One region of the Paenibacillus sp. PAMC21692 genome, then DNA from elsewhere that is predicted to be linked to it. Evidence: predicted binding sites of a transcription regulator. Region 1 holds the regulator's gene; the other holds the start of a gene.
What was found. Region 1 encodes CtsR, which represses protease genes until heat stress. Its sites were predicted from a motif close to ATGGTCAATAAAGGTCAAACA; they were not measured.
Positions count from the first base shown of each region.

Region 2: clpP (ATP-dependent Clp endopeptidase proteolytic subunit ClpP) is a predicted target of CtsR. The motif match lies at 2,248-2,268, and genes of this name have one in related genera.

Region 1 covers NZ_CP060293.1:1,429,510-1,433,534, reverse strand. The annotation lists gene H7F31_RS05740 (protein-arginine kinase McsB) at 1-622, opposite strand, end outside; gene H7F31_RS05735 (protein-arginine kinase activator protein McsA) at 871-1,398, opposite strand; gene H7F31_RS05730 (CtsR family transcriptional regulator) at 1,427-1,888, opposite strand; gene H7F31_RS05725 (aldehyde dehydrogenase family protein) at 3,067-4,025, opposite strand, start outside.
Region 2 covers NZ_CP060293.1:72,676-76,700, reverse strand. The annotation lists gene H7F31_RS00300 (L-lactate dehydrogenase) at 1-535, opposite strand, end outside; gene H7F31_RS00295 (formate/nitrite transporter family protein) at 592-1,368, opposite strand; gene clpP (ATP-dependent Clp endopeptidase proteolytic subunit ClpP) at 1,552-2,133, opposite strand; gene H7F31_RS00285 (glucosidase family protein) at 2,458-4,025, shown strand, end outside.

The DNA.
Region 1 (4,025 bases):
GAACGGCAAGACCGACTTGCGTTACGGCAGTCAAAATTCGGTTAATCTGCTGCGTCAATACCAATGCCGGCAGATGCATCATGACCGATGCCCTAATCCCCGTTCCGACGTTGGTCGGACAGGTCGTCAGATAACCGCGCTTCTCGTCGAAGGCATAATCCGCCACTTCTTCATAAATATCGTCAATTCCGCTTGCCAACGCCCATGCTTCGCCGATTTGGAAACCGGGATATAAACATTGGATGCGCAGATGGTCTTCTTCGTTAATCATAATGCTGACGGATTCGTTCTCGCTGAGCACGACGGCCCCGCCGCGAGACTCGTTCGCCAGATTCGGGCTGATAAGATGTTTCTCCACGAGCACTCGTTTGTCCAACTCGCTAAGCTCGGATAACAGCAGCGTCTCGAAGGAGCCTACTTCGTCCAGCTTGCCCGACTTGCTGACATCCGCCAGCTGCTCCAGCACTTCATTCGCCTGGGCGCTCGTAGCGAGCATCGGGAACGGCTGCTTCCGCAAATTGCGGGCCACTCGCACCCGGCTGCTGATCACGACGTCGGAGTCCGGACCCAATGTCCGCATCCAGTCGCTCAGAGCGTCTTGGGAGAAGCGATGTACTGTCAACCCCTTCACACCCTTCCTTTAAAGGTGGTTCAAAAGCTTCAATCGTCATTACGATGATTTTTCAAGAAGCTTACTCGACGTCAAATCTTGAACTCAGCCGGTCCTTCCGGTTCTCACGTAGCTCTGCTACGCTCCGATCCTCAGGCCTCGACTTCGTCCAACCTTCTCGGTACTGCCAATCGAACCTTTTGAACTTTCATTTTGTGGTGGTTCAGAAGCTCCGACTGCCATTACGATGTTGCTTCAATCTACATCTCAGCGATCTTGCGTTCCAGCTCGCGGATTTCGTCGCGCAGAGTTGCCGCGCTTTCGAATTCCTCTTGCTCGATATGGGTATGCAGATCCTTGCGCAATCGTTCGATCTCGCGCCTGCATTGGATAAGGCCTCCCGAACGTTTCGGAATTTTACCGTTGTGCGTCGTGCTGCTGTGCACCCGCTTCAAAAGCGGATCCAGACGTTCCGAAAAAGCTTGGTAACAGGAGCTGCAGCCGAATCGGCCGATCTTGCTGAATTGCGTATACGTTAGACCGCATTCCTCGCAGCGTATCGGCTGCTGAGGAGCACCGGACAAAGCCGATGCCGAGTTGCCTATTGCATTAAAGTCCAGCAGTCCCGATAACAGGCTGTGGATGGAGAAGCTGTTCGGTGAACCCGGAATGCCTTCGCCCCGTTCGCGGGCGCAGCCTTCGCAGATGTGGAATTCCGTCTTCTCGCCGTTTACGATTTTCGTAAAATGAAGCGTAGCCGGCTTCTTGCCGCATTCTTGGCAATACAAAGCTTCGGTCCCTCCCTTCCGCTATTCCCTATTTGGCTAGCAATGAGATGAGCATCGCTCTCAGCAGCCTTGCGCGAATCTCATCCCGCATTGGCAGCACCAGGGCAATTGTGTCCCGATGGATCGCCGCCCGCAACAGATTCGACTCCCTTACTGTAATCATACCCGCTTCATGCAGCTGATAAATCAGGCCCTCCGCGGCGCTTTGGTCGACGCTGTCGCCAATCGTTCGTTCAATATGGTACTGAAGGTTCTTGAGCGCGGGCAGATCGACTCGCTGAATGCGGATGTAACCGCCCCCGCCCCGCTTGCTCTCCACCATGTACCCCTTCTCCAGCGTAAATCGCGTGCTGATTACGTAATTGATCTGGGAAGGCACACAAGAGAAGCGGTCGGCAAGATCGTTGCGCTGAATCTCCACCGCGCCTTCGTCGCTGCCGTCAAGCATTTGTTTGAGGTGATGTTCAATGAGATCGGAAATATTACGCAAATCACCAACCTCCCTGAGTATCGTCTTCAGAAAGCCAAATCCCCCAATACTTACATTTGCAGAGCATCAGGACAGTTAAGTGTCAACTCGTTGACTTTGACTTTCTTTGACTTTAGTTTTATTATACTCAAAAAATCCCGAGGGTCAAGATGGAATGTTTAAATTTTCTGACTACTTGCATATGTCATCCCGACCATCTCGCTAAACGACCCAAACTAACATGTTCTCCCTTACGGGTCATTGCGATCGCAAATGACCTGCCCTGCCGCTTACGGACAGAATAGACGTTAATCAGTCGCAATCCAGTGTTTCTGCCGCTAACGGACACAGAGAGGCTGTCTATTCATTGTGCAAAGGTGAAATTGCGGGCAAGTGTCCGTTAGGAAATGAACAAGAGCAACTATAACGGAAATGAAAGGCGTTATTTCAGCAAAAAGCTGTACTGTGCAAATCTAATGGAACTGACAGCCCTTATGATGGGCAAAAGTCCACGGTTTGCCTGGATTTCTCACGAATAACGTCGCAGAGTTCCGGTAGATTTTAAAATCACGCCAAAAGATCCATATAAGGGCCCTCACTTCCGTTAACAAGTTGGCGATGATCGATTGCAGCTTCATTTCCAGTTTTGCACACAATGAATCGACAGCCTCACAGACGACCTTACTTTCGTCAAAACCCCATAGAATGGCGAAAATGCACCAAATAGCGCCATCTGAGTCCGTTAGATTTTCAATATCGCGAAAATGTTGCAAATAGTGGCTCTGAGGTCTGTTAGCGAAAGCAAAACGTTTCAGCTCCGTTACTCACAATGAATCGACAGCCTCACGCGGGCCTCCATATGCACCATACATGCCGTATCTCGCGGCTTTTCTTCGTAATAGAGCCTCCCTTGTCCGTTAAAATGTTACTCTAACGAAAAATCGAGCTTTAGTGTCGCTCATGTCCGTTAGGTTTCGCTGTATGCGACATTTTCCTGACCAAGGTGAAATGGCTCCCGCCATCCATTGGCGGAGCGGCTTGTTTCATTCCTTGAAATATAGAGAAAGCATGGCGAAATCATATACTTTTCTATACAAAAAACAAAGCCAGAGCACACCTCTATATATGTAGCTTGGTGCGCTCTGGCCTTATTTATACTATGAGGCCCTTGTCCGGCCTGTTTTTCGAGGACATGGAATTCACCAAATCTGGCGATTCATGACGATCAGCTTCATCTCCGTCATTTCCTGCACGGCATACTTCACGCCTTCGCGGCCCGTGCCGCTTTCCTTAACGCCTCCGTAAGGCATATGATCGACTCGGTACGTCGGAATGTCGTTAATGATGACGCCTCCGACATGCAGTTCGTCCGCCGCTCGCAGCGCAAGGCCGATATCGTTTGTAAAGATGCCCGCTTGAAGTCCGAATCGGGAATCATTGACCGCGGCGATCGCTTCGTCCATGCTGCTAACCTTGCCGATGTTGACCACTGGAGCGAACAACTCCATGCAGCTGACCTTCATGTCCTCAGCCGTGTCGACCAGCACCGTCGGCTCCAGAACGCCTTCGCGAAGTTTGCCACCGGCAATTAGTCTGGCTCCGTTCTCCAAGGCTTCCCCGATCCAAAGCAAAGCCCGTTCGGTCTCAACCGAAGCAATCATGGCTGAGACATCCGTATCCTTTTCCAGCGGGTTGCCGATCTGTAGTCCCATCACAGCCAGGCGCATACCCTCCACGAACCTCTCGTACACATCGTCATGCACATAAATCCGTTGCAGCGAAATACATACCTGTCCTTGATTCGAGAACGCGCCCATGACACACCTCGGAATTATTTTCTCCACATCGGTTTCGCGGTCGATGATAAGCGCCGAGTTGGAGCCTAGCTCCAGCGTGACGCGCTTAAGTCCGGCCTTCGCACGCAGCGCTTTGCCCACCTCCGGACTGCCCGTAAACGTCACCATCGCCACGCGGTCATCTTCCACGATGGCATTGCCGACGACGCTGCCCGCTCCCGTAACGACATTAAGCGCTCCAGACGGCAGGCCAGCCTCATGAAACAAATCGGCGATCAGATACGCCGAGAGAGGTGTCTGGCTCGCTGGCTTCAGCACGACCGTATTGCCGGCGGCTACGGCCGGTCCGACCTTGTGCGCCA
Region 2 (4,025 bases), 1.4 Mb from region 1:
CGGAGTCGCCATGCTCGCCGACGATATGCGCATGCACGCTGCGAGGATCGATATCCAGCTTCTGGCCGATCAGGTATCGGAAACGCGCGCTGTCGAGAAGCGTGCCGGAGCCGATGACGCGCTGTATCGGCAGCCCTGCTTTCTTATACGCCATGTAGCTCATAATATCGACAGGGTTGGAAGCGATCAACAGGATGGCGTCTCCATTATACGGAAGCACTTGCTCGATAATGCTGTCGAAGATGGCGACGTTGCGTTTTAGCAGCTCGGTGCGAGGCTCGCCTGGCTTCTGTGCGGCGCCTGCCGTAATGATGATGATGTCGGCGCCTGCACAGTCCTCATAAGTGCCGGCCCAGACGGAGGCTTGACCGAGGAACGGCATGCCGTGATTCATGTCGAGCGCGTCTCCGGCGGCCTTGTTATGGTTGGCGTCGATGAGCACCAGTTCGTCCACGCGGTTGCGAAGCAGAAGCGTATATGCCGTTGTCGAGCCGACGGCTCCGGTGCCGATAATAACGATTTTGGATTTTTTCATGGAATGAATTCGCTCCTTGTATTGGGATTTACGGCAATCGCCGTACGATACTGCGTTTAATCCTCGTAGAACGGCTTGTTGACGTAATGGTACATCCATCCCATAAGGATGCCTCCGCCGATCAGATTGCCCAGCGTGACGGGGATGATGTTGTGGAAGCCTCCCGAATAAGAGAAGTTTCCGGGATCCAACACGAATGCGATGGCGAAGGTGCATAGGTTGGCAATGCTGTGCTCGTAGCCCGAGATAAAGAAGCAGAAGACGAACAGCATCATGGCGAACATCTTGGCTCCGTCGCTCTTCATCGACATGGGGACGAAAAATGCAAGACAGACCAGCCAATTACAAAGAATGGCCCGGAAGAACAGCTCCGAAGTCGGCGCGGTCATCTTTTTGTGCACAACCTCGAGCAAGAAAGCATGAACGTCGGGGCTTGAGAACAAGCCGGTCGTCCAGATCAGCAAGGCGAACGCGGCGGCGCCCAGGATGTTGCCTAAGTAACTAAGTACCCACAACCTGACGGTATCCAACCACCTCATGCGCTTGCGCAAAGCAGCGTAGGTATAGTAGAAAGTATTACCCGTAAACAGGTCGCCTCCGCCGTAACTGATCAGGATGATGGCTGCGCCAAACGTGATTGCGGCCATGGGATAGGTCAGCGGCGAATTTTCCAAATAGAAGAAGCTGCCCGTCTTGAAGGCGACGATAACGCCGAACCCGATAAACATACTGGCCAGCATGGAGCGGGACAGATAACGCCAGACGCTATTTTTGTATATGCGCAGCTTCTTTAGGGCGAGCTGCTCGACCTTGCTTAACGCTTCTACTTCCATGAGTACCACCTCTTGATGCATAATGGGCTGGTTGTGGCCACAGGCGATGGAACATCCTGCTAAAACCATAATAGCTTGCCGCACGATGGCGGGGAGTGATCTTTGTCACAGATGTGGCGTACAGATGAAAAAAAAGAGAAGCAGACGAATGGAGCATCTGCTTCTTCTAGGTGATGCCTTACTTTAGATTCTCTCGATAACCTTATCGACGAGTCCGTATGCTTGCGCTTCGGCAGCGCTCATGAAGTAGTCGCGGTCGGTATCCTGTTCGATGCGGCTAAGCGGCTGGCCGGAACGATCCGCCAGAATGTTGTTAAGCTTGTCGCGCATCTTTAGAATGCGGCGGGCGCGGATCTCGATATCGCTCGCTTGGCCTTCTGCTCCACCCAGCGGCTGGTGGATCATGACTTCGCTGTTCGGCAGCGCGTAACGTTTGCCCTTGGCGCCGGCAGTCAACAGGAAGGCACCCATGGAAGCGGCCATGCCGACGCAGATCGTGGACACGTCCGGCTTAATATATTGCATCGTATCGTAAATGGCCATGCCAGCTGTAATGGAGCCGCCAGGGCTGTTAATGTAAAGGGAAATGTCCTTCTCCGGATCTTCCGCGGCAAGGAACAGCATTTGCGCGATGATGGAGTTGGCGACTACGTCATTCACGCCGGAGCCAAGGAAGATAATGCGGTCCTTCAGCAGGCGGGAGTAGATGTCGTACGAGCGTTCCCCTCTGTTGCTTTGCTCAATTACCATAGGCACAAAATTCATTCTTAACCAATCCTCCTTAAGTGTTTGCGCAGCAAACGCATCTTCGTAAGCATAAACTCATCATGAAACGATAAGTAGAAATTTCGTATTCCTATCATAACGGATTGTTTTCAAAAAGTCAAAGAAGGTCAAATGAAAAAATGCTTCGCCCTAACGGCCGATTGATCTAATCATGCAGGTCAAAAAAGTCCAAAAGAAATCGCAAGATTTGTGCTATCCGATACGTCCTTCGCGGCCTATAGTAGAAGTATTGGTGTTAGCGCTTTCAGATTTGAATCGACGGGCGCAGCCGTTCATCCTTGGGATAATGGGGGACTGGAAAAGATGATTGCGAGATTCGCGGTAGAATGGAAGATAGCGCCGATCGAGGGGGCTGTTACGGCGACCGTCGGCACGGTCGTTACGGCAATCGTACGGGGGAGCGGCAAGTCCGATGAGGCTATCTTCTCCACGGACGGCGGCCCAGCGCGGCTGGAAGTAACCATTGAAACGGAAGAAGAGACCGGCTCGCAGGGGATTCTGGTGAAGATCGATACGCCCGAGCATCCGTTCAGTTTTTTCCTGAGGGACGTCAACAAGGCTTATCCGATCTACATCCCCGCTTACGGAGTCGCCGTTACGCAAGCCGAAGACGATCGGACATACGGGCAAATCGAACGCGACGTCAAGGCGTTGAACCTGGTTACCGAACTGCAAAGGATCGAGGACGAACCGGAAGAAACCTACGAGAACGCCGCCGAACATACCCGGGAGCTCGCTTCGCAGACCTGGCTCGGGTTGTCGCGCGATATGCGGATTTTCGGCGTCGGGTTTCGCGGAGTCGGCGGAGAGGAGAGGCTGTGGGATTGGGTGCAGCCGAGATTTCACGGTTTCGAAGCGAAGCTGCCGGAGAACGAGGACAAGCCCGTCTGCTATCGGTATATGCTTGGCCGGGGCGTCGGCTGCGTGGACGGCGTCTCCCGCAGGCTCGAGGACGGATCGCTCCCCATTCTGCACGCCACGATCGCGGATAACGACGTGGTCTACGACACGGTATCCTTCGCTTCTTACGAAAGCAGCCCTTTGAAGGTCGATACGTTAAGGGGCACCCACTTTTTGGCCGCCGACGGCTTTGGCCACTTTCATATGCTGACGGAAGAGCAGGCGGCGATGCGGGAACGGCTCCTTCCGGAGGAGATGAACCAGGAAGAGGAGACGGTGCTTTACTTCCGGGCGATGGCTACGAATAAAGCCCGAGTGCCCAGATACGCCTGGTTCAAGAACGTCGTTCCCAACGCTTTCGTCTTAAACGACGACAAGCAATACGAGTTCGACGGATGCAACGGGTTTGTCCGCTACTCGGAGAATCGGGTTTGCTGCGTATCCAAGCTGGGCGGACAACCGCTTGGAACGGAAGAGACGGCCGTTCTCCTGGCTCCGGGAGAGTCGATCGCTTTCGAATTCTACTTGCCCCACCGCCCGATCTCCGAGGAACGCGCCGAAAGGTTGCGGCGGCAATCTTTCGAAGAGAGATGGACGGAGTGCCGCGCTTTCTGGCGGGAGAAGCTTTCCCGAGCGGCGACAGTAAAGCTTCCCGAGCAGCGGATCGAAGAGATGGTCAAGGCCGGCTTGCTCCATCTCGATCTTGTCTCTTACGGCCTGGAGCCCGGCGGGACGATCGTTCCGACGATCGGCGTGTATACGGCGATCGGCTCGGAGAGCTCGCCGATTATCCAATTCATGGAGTCCATGGGTTGGAACGACGTTGCGGAGAGGGCGCTGCGGTTTTTCTTGGATAAGCAGCACGAGGATGGCCTGATTCAAAACTACGGCGGATATATGCTGGAAACGGGAGCCTCGTTATGGAGCCTCGGAGAGCACTACCGTTATACCCGGGACGAAGCTTGGCTTCT